3 regions of the Mesorhizobium sp. f-mel genome follow, and region 2 is predicted to be linked to each of the others. Evidence: predicted binding sites of a transcription regulator. Region 2 holds the regulator's gene; each other region holds the start of a gene.
The links. Region 2 encodes LexA, which represses DNA repair genes until DNA is damaged. Its sites were predicted from a motif close to TGTTCNNNNTGTGTTCNG; they were not measured.
Positions count from the first base shown of each region.

Region 1: ACWUKX_RS06285 (DUF3072 domain-containing protein) is a predicted target of LexA. The motif match lies at 808-825, and genes of this name have one in related genera.
Region 3: uvrA (excinuclease ABC subunit UvrA) is a predicted target of LexA. The motif match lies at 1,513-1,530, and genes of this name have one in related genera.

Region 1 is NZ_JBSPTO010000003.1:16,865-19,128, forward strand. It holds gene ACWUKX_RS06275 (AAA family ATPase) at 1-448, shown strand, start outside; partial or broken gene ACWUKX_RS06280 (GNAT family N-acetyltransferase) at 646-738, shown strand; gene ACWUKX_RS06285 (DUF3072 domain-containing protein) at 860-1,075, shown strand; gene ACWUKX_RS06290 (hypothetical protein) at 1,259-1,738, opposite strand; gene ACWUKX_RS06295 (TetR/AcrR family transcriptional regulator) at 1,901-2,264, opposite strand, start outside.
Region 2 is NZ_JBSPTO010000022.1:73,829-76,092, forward strand. It holds gene ACWUKX_RS23040 (ComEC/Rec2 family competence protein) at 1-1,044, shown strand, start outside; gene lexA (transcriptional repressor LexA) at 1,038-1,775, opposite strand; gene ACWUKX_RS23050 (molybdopterin molybdotransferase MoeA) at 1,880-2,264, opposite strand, start outside.
Region 3 is NZ_JBSPTO010000027.1:77,352-79,615, forward strand. It holds gene uvrA (excinuclease ABC subunit UvrA) at 1-1,364, opposite strand, end outside; gene ACWUKX_RS25230 (hypothetical protein) at 2,087-2,264, opposite strand, start outside.

The sequences.
Region 1 (2,264 bases), on a different contig from region 2:
TGGGCTCGCGCAGTGGACGAGCAGTGGCGCGGAGTGGATGCGCCCCTTCTTTCTAGGCCTGCTTGGCGAGGCTTGCGCACTCTCCGGGGACGTGCGACGGGGGCTCGGCGCATTGGACGAGGCTCTGGCGGCGGACGAACGGACGGGGCAGTGTTGGCCGGACGCTGAACTGCATCGATTGCGAGGCCAGCTTGTCGCAGTTCTTCCCGACGGCGGCAGGCCAGACGAGGCGATCGCAGCGTTCCAGCGCGCGATCCAAATCGCCCGGCGTCAATCCGCGAAGTCCTGGGAATTACGTGCTGCCACCGATCTTGCTCGCCTCTGGCGCCATCAGGGCAAGCACGCCGAGGCCAGCGATCTGCTCGCACCCGTGCATGCCTGGTTCACCGAGGGCTTTGAGACACCAGACGTCCAAGAGGCCAAGGCGCTTCTCGACGTCCTGAGGTGACTGGAGCCTCGGCTATTCTCAGCCGCGCCCGAACCTCAATGCGTTATCTTGACTCTTCTCTGCCCTGCCTTTGCAGCGGCAAGGCTCTGCCCAAAACGGTCGATCAAGTCTACTGATTTCTTACCCAACGCGCCCATTGGATGGATTACGGATTAGCCCGGAACACCGAGCTATGATCTTTCCACCCGGTGTGTAGGCACTCTCTGGGGCATGCGGCTGCGCGAGGTTTCCGCGCCATGCAGTTCAACTGCGTGGTCAGCACGAACGAACGCGCGGTCAAGCTTTGGCGGCTCTCACCGTGATTCATTGGCTTCGAAGGGTGCAGTGTGCTCACAACGGTCAAAAAGCCAAGTCCGCCAAGGAACAAAAAGAGATCAAAGGCATTTCCTCCTGCTACGATAGGAGATTGCCATGGAAGACCCGCGCGCCAAAACTGATGCCTCGGCCAATGTCGACAAAGATCCCGATGAATGGGTGAGCGGCGAGGATCCGATGACCCCGTCGCAAGCATCGTACCTGAAAACCCTATGTGAGCAGGCGGAGGATGAGGAAAGCTTTGAAGAGAACCTCAGCAAGGCAGAGGCTTCCAAGCGCATCGACGCATTAAGGGCAAAGCTGAAGCTCTAGCCCACCGGCACGAGCGCTTCGTCTATGCCTCACAAAACCCAGCGCAGATCTGGCGTCACGTACACTGGCTGCTTTCTCGGCTCCTCATAAGCCACGCAGATCAGGCCGAATGCGTCGGCGCCGTGGCTCGACTAGTCATGCTCCGGTCCGAGACCAATGTTGCGCGCCTCGTCGTACTTCTCGTTATACCATCCCAAGGCGTCCAAACCCGGCGAACACGTCGCTTCGTTGAACCACAAGGGCGGGAACAGCCGGCGGCCTGCCTCGACACGCTTCAGGGCCGGGCCTTTTGCCCTGGTTTGGCACCGTCGTGACGTCAAAGCCGGCGGAGCGGATGTGGTCCTCGAATCGGATCGCGGTGACGGCGTCTTCATGGGAAGCATCATGCGGCAGGAAACATTCGGCGCCGCCGTAAACCTTGGTGCGAAGCCACTCCAAATGCGCTGCCAGCGGCTGACGTACCGCCTCGTAATAGTCGAGCGCTTGGATCTCGCGACCGACATACTGGACGATCCAGATTGCCGTCGCGTCTCGCACTCCGATGTCCCAAAAAGCTTTGACCGAAAGCAGGGGATCGCGGGCAACCTTGCCGATCCGGTCTTCATGGCGAGCGGTCCCTGTGCAATGAGGCTTATGGAAAGGTCCTGGCCGACGCGCCTGCATCTCCGGTGTCCCGTCTCCCATTCAGCCACCGTCTTCAAGGAGGGTAGGGGCCTTTCGACCCTGAGTGATCGAACGACAGGAATGAGCCCAGAAGCGGGCGCGGCCACGCCGTCGTCACGACGCGAACGGGTGTGGCCCGAGGGCGCGCACGAGCAGTAACATTCAGCGCGCTGATGACGTCACAAGACGGACGGCAAGCTCAACGGCTTCAGCATCGGACAGGCCTTGTCCCTCGGCGAACGACAACCAGGTCGAGAACTCGAGGGTGTGTGCGAGCGTTGCGCTGAAGAATCGAAGCCGGGCTGGACTTACCTTCCAGCCCGCACGCAGTATCTCCGCTGCTCGCTGGAGCATCGTACGCCTCCGCTCCAGCGCAGCAGCCACCACTGGCATCTCGGCGTCGCGGTAAAGGTTGGCGAGGAGTTGACGCTTGCGGCGGTAGTAGCCGTAGAGCTGCTTGAGTGCAGTTCGATGACGCTCCTGCGGGTTCTCAATGCCGATCCATGTATCTGGCCTCGGCGGGGGG
Region 2 (2,264 bases):
GCGCCGCCACAGCGACGGTCGCCGGTCGCCTTCGTCACGCGAAAACTCGCCGCTGGGACTGGTACCATCGCAATGACCTCCATCATTGCCGGCAGCGCCACCGCGCTCTTCGCCATCTGGCACTTCCAGCGCGTATCGCCGCTTAGCCTGTTCGCCAATCTGGCGGTCATGCCAATCGTCACGGTCGTCATGTTTCTGGCCGTCCTCAGCGCTCTGGCAATGCCTTTCGGCTTCGACGGACCTTTCCTCTACATGATGGGCAAGGGACTGACGGCCATGATCGCAATATCGGGATGGATTTCCGAGCGGTCGCCGGTCGATGCAGTCGGGCTGATCTCGTTGCAGTCGGTTCTGCTGGTGACGGTCGCCCTGGTCATCGCTACGATGGCGACGACATGGTTGCGGCTTGCGGCACTTCCCTTTGCGCTCGCCGGCCTGCTGACGATTTCCGACACGCGCGCCCCCGATGTGCTGATTTCGGAAGATGCGCATCTGGTGGCGCTGCCGATCGGCGGCGGCGAACTTGCCGTCAACCGGGTGCGTTCGAACGAATTCACCACCGACAACTGGAAACATGCGCTGGTTTCAGCGACCATTGTCGAGCCGGAGACATTCGAAAAAGGAGACGTGCGGTTCGACATCGCCGACCCGGCCGACCTGCCGCCTGGAGCGCCCTTCTACTGCACTGCCGGCCTGTGCCTCGCCCGGCACCCGTCCGGCGCGATCATCGCACTCGCCGACGACCGCAAAACCGCACGGCCAGCCTGTGCCTTTGCGGATTTGATCGTCATCGACGATGCCACAGCCTATTATAATCCCTGCCGCAATCCGCTGGTTCTCGTCGTCACCAAACGGCAGCTCGCTCGCATGGGCAGTGCCGCCGTCTTCTTCGATCCGCTATCAGCGACGACGCGCGCAGAAATCCGTTTTGCCGTCAGACAGCCATATAGGCCTTGGCACGAGCAGCGGAGATTTTCGCGCGAGGCGAGGGGCTTGCCGCCATACCGCAGGGCCGAGAAACCCAAGAAGCCTGCCGCTCAGTAACGCCGGATCAGTCCGACGAGCTTGCCTTGCACCTTGACCCGGTCCGGCCCGAAGATGCGCGTCTCATAGGCCGGATTGGCGGCTTCCAGTGCGATCGAGGCGCCCTTGCGGCGGAACCGCTTCAGCGTCGCTTCCTCCTCGTCGACCAAGGCGACGATGATCTCGCCAGGCTGGGCGGTGTCGGCGTTGCGGATGATGACCGTGTCGCCATCGAAAATGCCGGCCTCGATCATCGAATCACCCTTGACCTCCAGCGCGTAGTGCGTGCCGCCGGTGATCATGTCCGGTGGTACCGAGATCGAATGCGTCTGGTGCTGGATGGCCTCGATCGGCACACCCGCAGCGATGCGGCCCATCACCGGTATGGAGATGGTGGCAACGACGTCGTCGTCATTGCCGGCCGCGGGCAGGCGCGAAGGCGCCGGTTTGATCTGTCGTCCGAGGCTGCCCTGCCCAAGGCTGCCCTGAATGACGCTTGGCGAGAATTTGCGAGCCGAATTGAGGCCGGGCGCGATCGAATCGGGCAGGCGCAGCACCTCCAGCGCGCGGGCCCGGTTGGGCAGGCGGCGAATGAAACCGCGCTCCTCCAGCGCCGTGATCAGCCGATGGATCCCCGACTTCGAGGCGAGGTCGAGCGCTTCCTTCATCTCGTCGAACGAGGGCGGAATGCCGCTTTCCTTCAGCCGCTCGTGGATGAACATCAGCAGTTCATGTTGTTTGCGTGTCAGCATCGCGACCCCCAACAGAATCAGAAAAACAAACCCAGAACAAACACTATCTGTTCCAGTTGTGTTCCGCAACCGTTTAAAGTTTAATGAATGTGTTGACGTTTTGTTCAGCGTAGCATCAGCACGCTGCACGCGGCGCCCGTCGCGGCTGGGGGAGCGAATGGCTCGCGCACGATCAGCCCGTTGGCGTCGGCCAGCATTTTGAGCATCGAGGAATCCTGGACGCCGAACGGGGTCGCCAGTGGCGTGCCGGCTTCTTCCTTCACCACCGCGCGTACATAGTCCTGCCTGAGATCGTTGGCCGGCATGGCGGCGCCGAGCCGCGCCTGACGCATGTCCTGCCGGAAGGCGCGGCCGCCGAGCCGCGCAAGCAGCGGCTTCAGAAAGAGCTGCGTGCAGACCAGGCTCGCCACCGGATTGCCAGGCAGGCCGATGCAGCGGATGTCGCCCAGCCGCCCGAACATCAACGGCTTGCCGGGCCGCATGGCGATT
Region 3 (2,264 bases), on a different contig from region 2:
GACAGTTCGGTGACCTCGCCGATATGCTTGCCGGCAATCTTCACCGCAAGCGCTTCCGGCTTCAGCCGGTAGCCGCGGCAGGCCGGGCAAGGCGTGGCCGACATGAAGCGCTCGATCTCCTCGCGCATCCAGGCAGATTCGGTCTCCTTCCAACGCCGCTCGAGATTGGGGATGACCCCTTCGAAGGTTTTCGTCGTCTTGTAGGAGCGCAGGCCGTCATCGTACTGGAAGGTGACCTCGCGCTCGCCGGTGCCATGCAGGATGGCTTGCTTTGCCTCTTCGGTCAGATCCCTGAACTTGTCGCCGAGCTTGAAGTCATAGACCTTGCCCAGCGCCTCCAGCGTCTGCACGTAATAGGGCGAGGTCGATTTCGCCCACGGGTTGACGGCGCCGGCACGCAGGGACAGGTTGTCGTCGGGCACGATCAGGCTGGCGTCGATGGCGCGCTGGCTGCCGAGGCCGTCGCAGGTCGGGCAAGCGCCGAACGGGTTGTTGAAGGAGAACAGCCGCGGCTCGATCTCGGGAATGGTGAAGCCTGACACCGGGCAGGCGAACTTTTCCGAGAACAGAATACGTTCGTGCGTCTCGTTCTTCGACTTGTTGACCGAATCCTCGCCGGTCTGGCTGGAGTCGAGCGGACGGTCGGCGAATTCGGCCACCGCCAGCCCGTCGGCGAGCTTCAGCGCGGTTTCGATGGAATCGGCAAGCCGCGTCGCCAGATCGCCGCGCACCACGATGCGGTCGACGACGACATCGAGATCATGCTTGTACTTCTTGTCCAGCGCCGGCACGTCGGCGATTTCGTAGAAGACACCGTCGACCTTGACGCGCTGGAAGCCCTTTTTCTGCAGCTCCAGCAGTTCCTTGCGGTACTCGCCTTTGCGGCCTCGCACCATCGGCGCCAGGATGAACAGACGCGTGCCTTCCTCGATCGCCAGCACGCGGTCGACCATCTGCGACACCGTCTGGCTCTCGATCGGCAGGCCGGTGGCCGGCGAGTAGGGGACGCCGACGCGCGCGAACAGCAGCCGCATGTAGTCGTAGATTTCCGTGACGGTGCCGACCGTCGAGCGTGGATTCTTCGAGGTGGTCTTCTGCTCGATCGAGATAGCCGGCGACAGGCCGTCGATCTGGTCGACGTCAGGCTTCTGCATCATTTCGAGGAATTGCCGCGCATAGGCCGACAGACTCTCGACGTAGCGGCGCTGGCCCTCGGCATAGATAGTGTCGAAGGCGAGCGACGACTTGCCGGAGCCCGACAGGCCGGTCATGACGATCAGGCTGTCACGCGGCAGGTCGAGATCGACATTCTTCAGATTGTGTTCGCGCGCCCCGCGAATGGAAAGATATTTATGGTCGGCCATCGCCGGTCGCCGCCTCAGGTCTGGAGTCTCGTGGGATGGCGGGTTGTCCCGGCCATCCCCTATGTAGGTAATTTCGCCACCTTTTCGAGAGACGCCACAACTCTCGACCAGAGCCTTTAACCGTCTTTCGCGCGGGCGAGCAAGCGGAAAGAACAAAGACCGAACACGCTCCTGACAAAAGCGTCCATGTAATCACAGCCGCTGCGGCGCTGCTCAAAACGGATGCAAATTTCGGGTTCGCCACACAAGCGATCACATTTTTTGTAATCGGCTACCCAACGGTTGACGTCTCGGCCTCAGAGAGTCAGACTCCAAACGTCACCGAAGCCGACCGTCTATCGATGGCCTCGCCGCCTAAGGCGGCCTGCGAGACGCCGCAGGCTTTTGCGATATGCACTTCGGACGACACCCAGTCGCAATGGACAGAAAAGGAGAGCAGAGGAATGACTCCACCGGACAGTCCCTTGAGGCTCCACGTGTCGCTGGAGCCGCGGCAGGCATAGGTGCCAGGGCCAGGCGTTTACGCCGTCCGACAAACCGTGACCTGCCGATCCCCGTAAAATCAGAGACTACTAGTCGGATCGTCGGCTGAACGCCGCGAGGCATCCGAAATCAAAAGCCGGCAGTGTACTCCCGGCAAATTGGATTTGAGATCCAAAAAGCCCCGACCGTTTGCGGAAGCAGCGGCGGGGCTGTTTGCTTCAGATGGCCGCCGCAAGCGCTCAAGTGCTTGAGATTGTGGCAGCGATGAAGGCCGATGCGCCATCCGGCTTAGCGATACGATAGTCATCGGCCACGCCGGGCAGCGTGCCGTTCTGCGAAGACGTTGAATTGCCTTCCGCGAACGTCGCGCCGGAAGTCATGGCCGCGACGGCAACACCGATGATTAGCCGGTGCAAC